2 regions of the Aeromonas sp. AE23HZ002T15 genome follow, and region 2 is predicted to be linked to the other one. Evidence: predicted binding sites of a transcription regulator. Region 2 holds the regulator's gene; the other holds the start of a gene.

Region 1 (5,142 bases), 1.8 Mb from region 2:
TCCAGCTCCTCGGCGGTGATGCTGGGAGCGGGTTCTTCCTCGGGCTCGGGGTCTGGGGTTTCGACTTCCTGCTCCTGCCGATACCAGTCCGGGCTGAGCCCCAGGGCGTTGCTCTGGATCTCAGACTCGACCTCCATCTCGGGCCAGCCCCAGGCCTGCGCCGGCAGCTCGTCCGGCTCGGGCCTGACGTAACCGCGCAGCTTGTTATTCTTGTTGTTCATGCTCTGGCAGCACTCCTCACCGGGATGATATGGCGTGACAATTCAGGGTGACAGACCAGGACATCATAGGAACTCTTCGCCACCACCGGCCCCCAGCATGATCTCCCCCGCATCCGCCAGACGGCGGGCGATGGAGAGGATTTCCTTCTGGGCGGCCTCCACTTCGGAGACCCGGATCGGTCCCATGGCCTCCAGATCGTCCGCCAGCATCTCGGCGGCCCGCTTGGACATGTTCTTGAACACCTTCTCCCGCATCTGATCGTCGGAGCCCTTAAGGGCCCGTTGCAGCAGATCCCCCGGCACTTCCCGCAGCAAAGTCTGAATGCCGCGATCGTCCACGTCGATGAGGTTCTCGAACACGAACATCAGATCCTGGATCTGCTGGCTCATCTCCTCGTCCGAGTCGCGGATGGAGTCCATCAGCTGACCCTCGATGTTGGTGTCGAGGTAGTTCATGATGTTGGCGGCAGCCTTGAGGCCACCCATCTTGGCGGCCTGAGCCCCGGCCGCACCGGCGAACTGTTTCTCCATGATGTCGTTCAATTCTTGCAGGGCCGCCGGTTGCACCTCTTCCAGGTTGGCGATACGCATCACCAGATCCAGGCGTACCTGCTCCGGGAACTGGCTCAGGATCTCGGCAGACTGCTCCGGCTCCAGGTAGGACAACACGATCGTCTGGATCTGCGGGTGTTCGTTCTGGATGATGCTGGCCACCTGGCGCGCATCCATCCACTTGAGAGAGTCGAGGCCACGGGCACCGGATCCCAGGATGATCTGATCCACCAGGTTGCTGGCCTTGTCCTCCCCGAGCGCCGCCACCAGGGCCTTGCGCACGAAGTCTTCGCTGCCGATGCCGATGTTGGTGTACTTCTGGATATCGTCGATAAATTGACGATGCACCGCCGCCACCCGGTCGTGACTGAAATCCGACATGGAGGCCATGGACATGCCGAGCCGCTGCACCTGTTTGGGCTCGAGGTGACGGAAGATCTGGGCTGCGTCCTCTTCGTTGAGGCTCAGCATCAGCACGGCCGCCATCTCCATCCCGCTCATCTGATCCAGGATCAGGCGCTGGCTGTCGGTAATCTCGTTACCGGTGACTTGGTTCTTGTTCTCTTCAGGCATCTCGGTTCGTTACCCATTCTTTAATGACCTGAGCGGCCAGATCCGGTTCATTCGCCACCAGCGCACGCACCGCCTTGAGCAAGTCTTCATCCTTGTGCAGATCCGGCAGCTTCAAGTGGCCGTCGCGCACCCCGAAGATGGGCTCGGCCTCAGCCTGGGCCGCCAGCAGGCTGAGCTCGTCATCCCCGCCCAGCACTATGCTGTTGTCCAGATCCAGCTCCCCTTCCGGTCTCGCATCCGGGTAGAGCAGACGTTTGAGCATGGGCCTGACCACGGTCACGATCAGCACTATGATGACCAGCACAGAGGCGGCGATACGCACCGCACGCCAGAACCAGGGCTGCTCGTAGAGCGGGATGTCGGCCACGGCCTCGAGTTCGGGGCGATTGAACGGGATGGCGACCACTTCCAGGGTATCCCCCCGGGTCACGTCGAAACCGAGGCCGCCGCTCAGCAGGCGGCGCAGGGTGTCGAGCTCGGCCTGGGTGCGGGGCTCCCGGGTGACGGCACCCTCGGCGCCCGGGGTCGCCTTGTAATCCACCGCCACCGACACCGTCATGCGGCGAATGCCGCCCTGCTGGCGCCGGATGTGGCTGATGGTACTGTCCAGTTCGAAGTTGCGGGTCGCCTCCTTGCGGGAGCGGCCGCTCGATGCGGCGCTGCCATCCGCGGCGGTCGCCTCCTGGGGAATGCTGGAGGCCGCCGGGGGCTGGTTGGAGAGGGCACCGGGCACGCCGCCATTACTGCCGCCCGAGCTGTTCTCCTCCACCGTCATCTCGGAGCGCACCGCGGGCAAGTCCGGGTTGAAGGTCTTGCGGGTCTGCTCCTGCTGGGAGAAGTCTAGGGAGAGATCCACCTCGGCGGTGTAGTTGTCCGCCCCGAGCACCGGGATCAGGATGGCGTCAATTTTTTGTTTGTACTCCAGCTCCTGCTTCTGCTGCATCGCAAACTCTTTGCGGGTCTGGGCGGAGAGGGGATCCTGGGAGCCGGAGTTGAGCAGACGGCCGTTCTGATCGGTGACCGTGACCCGGGTCGGCTCGAGGCCGTGGACGGCGGAGGCCACCATGTCGACGATGGAGTCCACCTCACCCTGGCCGAGGGCGCTGCCCCGCAGGCTCAGCACCACGGTCGCGCTCGGCTTGCGCTCGTTGCGGGCGAACACGTTGTCTTTGGGAATGGCCAGCAGCACCTGGGCCTTGGCCACGTTCTGGAATTGTTCGATGGCGCTCGCCAGCTGGCGCTCGCGGCTTAGCTTGAGGCGCTCCCCCTCCATGCGCTGGCTGACGCCGAAGCTGGAGTCCTTGAGCAGGATGGACTCGCCGTCGTTGCTCACGTCGTTGCTGCTGGCGAGGCCGGCCCGGGTGAGGCGCAGGCGGATGTCCGCATAGTTCTCGGCGCTGACCAGCACGCTCTTGCCATCCACCTGATAGGGGATCTTCTGCTGATCGAGGTAGTCGAGGGTGGAGACCAGCTCCTGGGTGTTGAAGGTGCCGAGGGGACGCATCTCCGGCTCCTTGCCCCACAGCAGGATGAAGACGGCGATGGCCAGACAGATGGTCAGCCCCAGGATCAGGGTGATCTGGCGCAGCACGTCCGTGTTGGAGAGGAACCCCAGCGCCGAGCTCTTCTGCTCTTGCTCATCCAGGGTCGCCGCCCCTTCGTTGTTGATCAGCAGATCGCCGTTTTGATCGTTAGCCACGGTTTATGTCCTTATTGCTGACATGTTCATGATGCTCAGTCGCCATGGGCTGCTTATACCGGCATGTTCATGATGGTCTTGTAGGCATCGACCATCTTGTTGCGCACCTGGACCGTCGCCTCGAAGGCGATGGAGGATTTCTGGCCGGCGATCATCACCTCGGAGAGATCCACCGACTTGTCGCCGAGATCGAAGCGGGTGCGCAGATCGTTGGCGCTGCCTTGCAACTCGTTGACGTTGTCGAGGGCCAGCTTGAGCATCTGGCCGAAATCCGAGCTGACCGGGCGACCGGGCTGGGCCAGCGGAGTCGCCCCCGCCTCGACCTTGAGTGCCTGCATCTCTTGCATCAGGCTGCTTGCACTTATTTCCATCTTTCATCCCCAGACAAATCATTGACGCTGACAGGCTTGAAGCAATAAGGGTGCCAACCAGGGCGAACAGCTGGGATCAGGGGTGAAAGCGGCGGGATGATCAGGCCGGTGGTGACCGGCCATCGGGGATCAGATCGCGGGCCAGGGCTGCTTGCCCAGCAGCAGCCGCAGGTAACTCAGGTGCAGATCGTAATGCTCGCCGGCGGGCAGCTTGGCCAGCACCTCATCGCGCAGGTAATGCGCCTTGGCGCTCGCCTCCCCGGGAGCCACCAGTCCCACGGCCACCAGCTTGGCCATGATGGCGTGGGAGAGGGCCAGGCTGGCCTCATCGGCCTCTCCCCAGCCGAACCGACCCTGATGGCCAGCAGGCGTCAGACAAGGCTCGAGCGGAGCAACCCTATCCCCCCAGACCCAGAAGGCCATGGGGATCCCATCCTGCAACCGCAGAGAGATGCTCTGCTTGTCCCACTCCCGGCTCTGGGCCGCCATCACATCCTGTTCAGGCTCATGGGCCATATCCTCTCCTTGTCCTGGGTTGTCCTGGGACCTTGTCAGCGTGCGCCCATAAAAAAGAGGGCCGAAGGCCCCCTTTTTACTGCAAGTCCGCGGATTTAAAAAGACGTTGCCGCTCTGTGATCGCAGAAAAACATGCACCCGCTCAAGGGCTGCACGATCACTTGTTCAGATCATCGTCCAGCCAGTATTTGGAGCCGGAGATATTGGCGTCAAGCAGCAGTCCCTTCTCCCCAATCTGGTAGATGGCCATGCCGCCATTGTACTTGGCGGTGAGCTCGGCACTCTCCTTGCCCGCCACGGCCCCCACCTCCGAGGTGGCCTCCCAGCCCTGGTTGACGAAGGCATCGAAGCGGGCCTTGTCTTCAAACAGGATCACCTGCTGGTAGAACTTGCCACCTAGCCCGGCCGCCAGACCGGCACCGAACATCTTCATATAGGTGTGCTTGCCGGTTTTGCGGTTGACCGCCACCCCCGCGCCCTGGTTCGTGTGGATCATCAGGGAGAACTTGCGAGAGTCGAACACCGCGTAGCCATAGGCCTTGTCAAATAACAGCTTGGCGGAGGGTTGTTCGTTGAACAGCCGCACCAGGGCGGTGTCGGCCATGGTATCCAGGGCGGTACGCGCCTCGGCGGGGGTCTTGGGCTCCAGCATGGTGTCGAGCTTCTTGTCGGCGGTGTTCAGCCACTCCTTGCCGGTGGCCGCGCTCTCTTCGGTCCAGGCCCCCGCCTTGTTATAGGCATCGGATCCCCAGGTTGAGACGGACTCCCAGGTCGCCTTGGAGAAGTCGGTGATCCCCTTCCACGCCTCCTTGCTGGTGTCGCTCACCGCGGTGCCGAGCTCGGAGGCGGCCTCCTTCAACTTGGCCCAGTCGGCGTGGCTGGGGGTGGATGCCAGCACCAGGGCGGCGGCAATCAGCCAGGTTTGGCTCTTCATGGTCTACTCCTTCTGCTCGTCAGCGAGTCATTACCCTATCAGATTTAATCGTACGTCAAAACGCATCCCGTTCACGACTATGCCTTGTGGCTCAATCACCTGCGCCACTTGCCCACCAGCGCATCATGGCGACCCTGGCGTTTCCCACCGCCCTCCCCGGGAGGAAGCGAGGCTGCCGTCATCGGACGATAACTGTCACCGGCACCAGCGGAGATCTCCCTCTTCATGGCCGGTGCAGGGGGGAGGAAGCCGTAAATATTGTTCGGCCAGAGACCC
Region 2 (5,142 bases):
TTCACCGCCAAGAACCTGGTCACCACCCGCTTCGACGAGCAGGGGAAACGGACCGAGCGGCTGGAGTCTGAGTTTGCCGAGTATTTCCAGATCCTCGAGCAGGCGACCTTCAACAAGCCGGTCATCTACCTCTTCGATGAGAAGGGGGAGGCCGAGTGGAAGGTGACGGCCGAGACCGGGGTGCTCAATACCGATGACAACGTGATCCTGCGGGACAAGGTGCATCTGGATGGCCTGTTGCCGGCCTCCTTCATCTCCACCCTGGACACCCAGTATCTGGAGATGGACATGGTGACCCAGGACGTGAGAAGCAACCAGCACATCCGCATTCAGGGTCAAGAATTCCAGACCGAGGGCGTAGGCCTCAAGGGTCATCTGGAACGTAAATATTTCGAATTACTGGATAAAGGCCATGCCATTTATTTCAATGAAAAACGCTAATCTGGCCCTCGCGGCCCTGTTGCTGTGCGGCGCGGCAAATGCCAAAGAGTCCGACTTCACCGAGAAGGTCTATGTGGACGCGGTCAAGCAGGTGGCCGAGATGCAGGACAACCGCGTCACCTTCAGCGAGGACGTCATCATCACCCAGGGCACCATCAAGATTAAGGCCGACAAGGTCGTGGTGATCCGCTCCGGGGAGAAAGGCGCCGAGGTGATGACCGCCTACGGCAGCCCGGCCACCTTCTTCCAGATCCTGGACAACGGCAAGCCGGTCAACGCCCACGGCAACAGCATCCGCTACGAGCTGAAGAACCGCCTGGTGACCATCACGGGCAACGGCCAGCTCAAGCAGGAAGACAGCCAGGTCAATGGCGATCTCATTCGCTACGACATCGTCAAACAGAAGATGATCGCCGAGAGCAAGGGGCCAACCCAGCGCGTCAAGACGGTGTTCCTGCCGGATCAGGTCGAGAATTTCGACAAGCCCGCCGATCAGAAGAAGTAGGAAACAACAGCCATGGCAGTGTTAAAAGCAGTGGGCTTGCAGAAGAGTTACAAGCGTCGCATGGTGGTCAGTGACGTGAGCCTGGAAGTGGGCACCGGCCAGATCGTGGGGCTGCTTGGCCCGAACGGGGCTGGCAAGACCACCTCCTTCTACATGATAGTGGGGTTGGTGCAGCGGGATGCCGGGCTCATCACCATAGACGATCAGGACATCAGCCTGCAGCCCATGCATATCCGGGCGCGCAACGGCATCGGCTACCTGCCCCAGGAGGCCTCCATCTTCCGCCGCCTGTCGGTTTTCGACAACCTGATGGGGGTCATGCAGACCCGCAAGGGGTTGAGCAGCGAGGAGCGGGAAGACAAGGTCGAGCAATTGCTGGAAGAGTTCAACATCACCCATATCCGTGACAGCCTGGGTCAGAGCCTGTCAGGGGGGGAGCGCCGCCGGGTCGAGATCGCCCGGGCGCTGGCAGCAGAGCCGAGATTTATTCTGCTGGATGAGCCTTTCGCAGGGGTTGACCCCATTTCTGTCATAGATATCAAGAAAATCATCCAGCACCTGAAGGAACGGGGCCTGGGGGTCTTGATCACCGACCACAACGTTCGTGAGACGCTGGATGTGTGCGAGAAGGCCTATATCGTCAGCCACGGCAAGATGATTGCCGAGGGGGCCCCGGCGGACATCCTCGCCGATGAGCAGGTCAAGCGCGTCTATTTGGGCGATCAATTCAGTCTATAGTAAGGGGGCATTCCCTCATTTTTGTTAGGTGACTGCCTCGCTGAACATAAGGATATCCCGACGTAGATGAAGCCGACATTACAGTTGCGTCTCGGTCAGTCCCTGACCATGACGCCACAATTACAACAAGCGATTCGTCTGCTCCAGCTCTCCACGCTGGAACTCCAGCAGGAAATTCAGCAAGCGCTCGATAACAACCCCTTGCTGGAGCAAGAGGAGAGCGAGGCGCAGGAAACCAATCCGACCGAGGTGGCCGACGCCAGTCAGCTGGATTCCAGCGACGCCATGGCGCAGGACAAGATGCCGGACGAGTTGCCCGTCGATACGACCTGGGACGAGGTCTACTCGGCCGGGACGGCCCAGAGCGCCGGCCCCATCCACGATGGGGAGGAGAGCGTCTATCAGGGGGAAACCACCGAAAACCTGCAGGATTATCTGTTGTGGCAGATGCGGCTGACGCCGTTCAGCGATCTGGATGCCGCCATCGCCCTCGCCATCATCGACGCCATCGACGAATCCGGGTATTTGACGGTATCTCTCGAGGATATTCAGGCTGCAGTCAGCAGTGAAGAGGTAGAAGTTGAACTGGATGAGGTCGAAGCCGTGCTCAAGCGGGTGCAGCATTTCGATCCGCTCGGCATCGCCGCCCGCTCCGTGCAGGAGTGCCTGCTGATCCAGTTGGGCCAGTATCCGTCCGATCTGCCCTGGCTCAACGAGGCGAGGGAGGTGATCAGCGAGCACATGGATTTGCTCGGCAACCGTGACTATCGCACCCTGGCGCGCAAGACCCGGCTCAAGGAGAGCGACCTCAAGGAAGTGCTGGACCTTATCCAGCAGTTGGAGCCCAGACCCGGCAACGGCGTCATACAGAGTGAATCCCAATACGTGATCCCGGATGTTTCCGTGGTCAAGAAAGGCAGCAAGTGGGTGGTGGAGCTCAACCCGGATTCGGCGCCGCGCATTCGCGTCAACGAGACCTATGCGGCCATGGCCCGCAATGCGCGCAGCAGCACGGATACTCAGTTCATCCGCTCCCACCTGCAGGAGGCCAAGTGGTTTATCAAGAGCCTGGAGAGTCGGAACGACACCCTGCTCAAGGTGGCCAGCTGCATCGTCGAACAGCAGCAGGGCTTCTTCGAGTATGGGGAAGAGGCCATGAAGCCCATGGTGCTCAACGACATTGCCGAGGCGGTGGAGATGCACGAGTCGACCATCTCGCGGGTGACGACCCAGAAGTACATGCATACGCCTCGCGGCATCTTTGAACTGAAGTTTTTTTTCTCCAGTCACGTGAATACGGAAGGAGGAGGAGAGTGCTCATCGACCGCTATTCGCGCCTTGATCAAGAAGCTGGTGACGGCGGAAAGCCCCGCCAAGCCGCTTAGTGATAGCAAGATCGCGGATTTGCTGGCCGAACAGGGTATTATGGTGGCGAGACGCACGATCGCAAAGTACCGTGAATCCTTGTTGATCCCGCCATCCAATCAGCGCAAACGCCTGGTTTAGGCAAACAAAAGGAAGACGTTATGCAAATTAACCTGACCGGACACCATGTCGAGATTACCGAAGCTCTGCGTGATTATGTGAACAACAAATTTGCCAAACTCGAGCGTCACTTTGACCATATCAACAACGTGCATGTGGTGTTGAGCGTCGAAAAACTGAACCAGATTGCCGAAGCCAAGCTGCATGTCAGCGGAGGCGAGGTGTTCGCCAACTCGGAGCATGCCGACATGTATGCTGCGATTGATACCCTGCTGGATAAGCTGGACAGACAGATTATCAAGCATAAAGATAAGTTAAATCAAAAATAACTATGCAACTTGAACACATACTGAGTCGGGACTGCACCAAGAGTGCGGTCCCCTGTACCAGCAAGAAACGCGCTCTCGAGATCATCAGTGAACTGGCCGCAGAGCGCCTCGGCACCTCCCGTCAGGTGTTGTTTGAAAGCCTGCTGGCGCGGGAAAAAATGGGCAGTACCGGGATCGGTGCCGGTATTGCCATTCCTCATGGCCGGATCGACGATGCCTTTGCACCGACGGCTGTGTTGATGACCTTCTCCGAACCCATCCCTTTCGACTCGATCGACAATCAACCGGTTGACCTGCTCTTTGCATTGCTGGTGCCGGAAAGCGAGTGCAAGCAGCATCTCAAGACCCTTTCCCTGATGGCATCCAAGCTGGGTGACAAGGCCGTCTGCCGCCAGTTGCGCCAGGCGACCAGTGACGAAGAACTCTATCAGATCATGACCTCGGCCTGATGCCGGAGCGGCACGGCCAGGTTGGCGTGAGGGGACAAGATGCAATTAATAGTGGTAAGCGGTCGTTCGGGCTCCGGCAAGACGGTCGCCCTGCGGGTGCTGGAAGATCTGGGGTACTACTGCGTAGACAACCTGCCGGTCAATCTGCTGCCCCAGCTGATCGTCTCGGTGGAGAGCCAGTACGACAAGTTGGCGGTCAGCATAGACGTGCGCAACCTGCCCACCGAACCGGATCGGCTGGAGAACCTGCTGGCCCAGGTTCGCAATGAAGGGCGGGTGGAGTTTTCCAGCTTCTTCTTCGATGCGGACAATACGACCCTGCTCAAGCGTTATGGCGAGAGTCGCCGGCTGCACCCCCTGTCTCGCAACAAGCTGTCGCTGGACGAGGCCATCCGGGAGGAGACCCATCTGCTGGCGCCGCTCTCCTCCACCGCCGATCTGCGCATCGACACCACCAACCTCAGCATTCACGACCTGAGCGAGCTCATCAAGACCCGGGTGCTCGGTAAGAAAGAGAACGAGCTGGTGCTGGTGTTCGAGTCGTTCGGTTTCAAGTACGGCATCCCCAAGGATGCGGACTTCGTGTTCGACGCCCGCTTCCTGCCGAACCCCCACTGGATCCCCGAGCTCAAGCCCTTTACCGGTAAGGACGAGCCGGTGGCCAACTATCTCTCCAGCCAGGCTGATGTCATGCTGTTCATCCAGCAGATCGAGAACATGCTGGGTACCTGGTTGCCCCATCTGGAGCGCAACAACCGCAGCTATGTGACGGTGGGCATTGGCTGTACCGGCGGCCAGCACAGATCCGTGTTCATCGCCGAACGGCTGGCGAGCGCGTTCCGCCTGCTCGGCAAGAACGTGCAGATCCGCCACCGCACCCTGGACAAGCGCTCGGCGCAAGCCTGACAAAAGGATGCACAGATGACTGTTTCCGCCTCGGTAGAAGTCAAAAACAAGCTGGGTATCCATGCCAGACCGGCCATGATGCTGTTCGAGCTGGTGCAGGGCTTCGATGCCCACGTCTTGCTGCGCAATGAGGACGGGGTCGAAGCCGATGCGGACAGCGTGATCGGCCTGCTGATGCTGGACTCCGCCCAGGGCAAGCAGGTGGAGGTACAGGTGGAGGGGCCGGAGGAAGCGGAGGCCCTGGCCGCCGTGGTGGCGCTCTTCACCTCGGGCTTCAACGAGGAGTAGG

What was found. The regulator sigma-54, encoded in region 2, starts transcription at its own class of promoters, with help from an activator protein. The targets are predictions, from matches to a motif close to TGGCACNGTTTTNGCTT.
Region 1: a site for sigma-54 is predicted at 3,456-3,472, ahead of fliE (flagellar hook-basal body complex protein FliE). Genes of this name have one in related genera too.

The regions. Positions count from the first base shown of each region.
Region 1 covers NZ_CM201342.1:1,230,949-1,236,090, forward strand. The annotation lists gene fliH (flagellar assembly protein FliH) at 1-221, opposite strand, end outside; gene fliG (flagellar motor switch protein FliG) at 285-1,346, opposite strand; gene fliF (flagellar basal-body MS-ring/collar protein FliF) at 1,339-3,045, opposite strand; gene fliE (flagellar hook-basal body complex protein FliE) at 3,099-3,416, opposite strand; gene ACT5M9_RS05580 (hypothetical protein) at 3,546-3,932, opposite strand; gene befA (beta cell expansion factor BefA) at 4,090-4,866, opposite strand.
Region 2 covers NZ_CM201342.1:2,985,285-2,990,426, forward strand. The annotation lists gene lptC (LPS export ABC transporter periplasmic protein LptC) at 1-441, shown strand, start outside; gene lptA (lipopolysaccharide transport periplasmic protein LptA) at 428-946, shown strand; gene lptB (LPS export ABC transporter ATP-binding protein) at 959-1,684, shown strand; gene ACT5M9_RS13895 (RNA polymerase factor sigma-54) at 1,751-3,190, shown strand; gene hpf (ribosome hibernation promoting factor) at 3,211-3,498, shown strand; gene ptsN (PTS IIA-like nitrogen regulatory protein PtsN) at 3,501-3,947, shown strand; gene rapZ (RNase adapter RapZ) at 3,987-4,853, shown strand; gene npr (PTS phosphocarrier protein NPr) at 4,869-5,141, shown strand.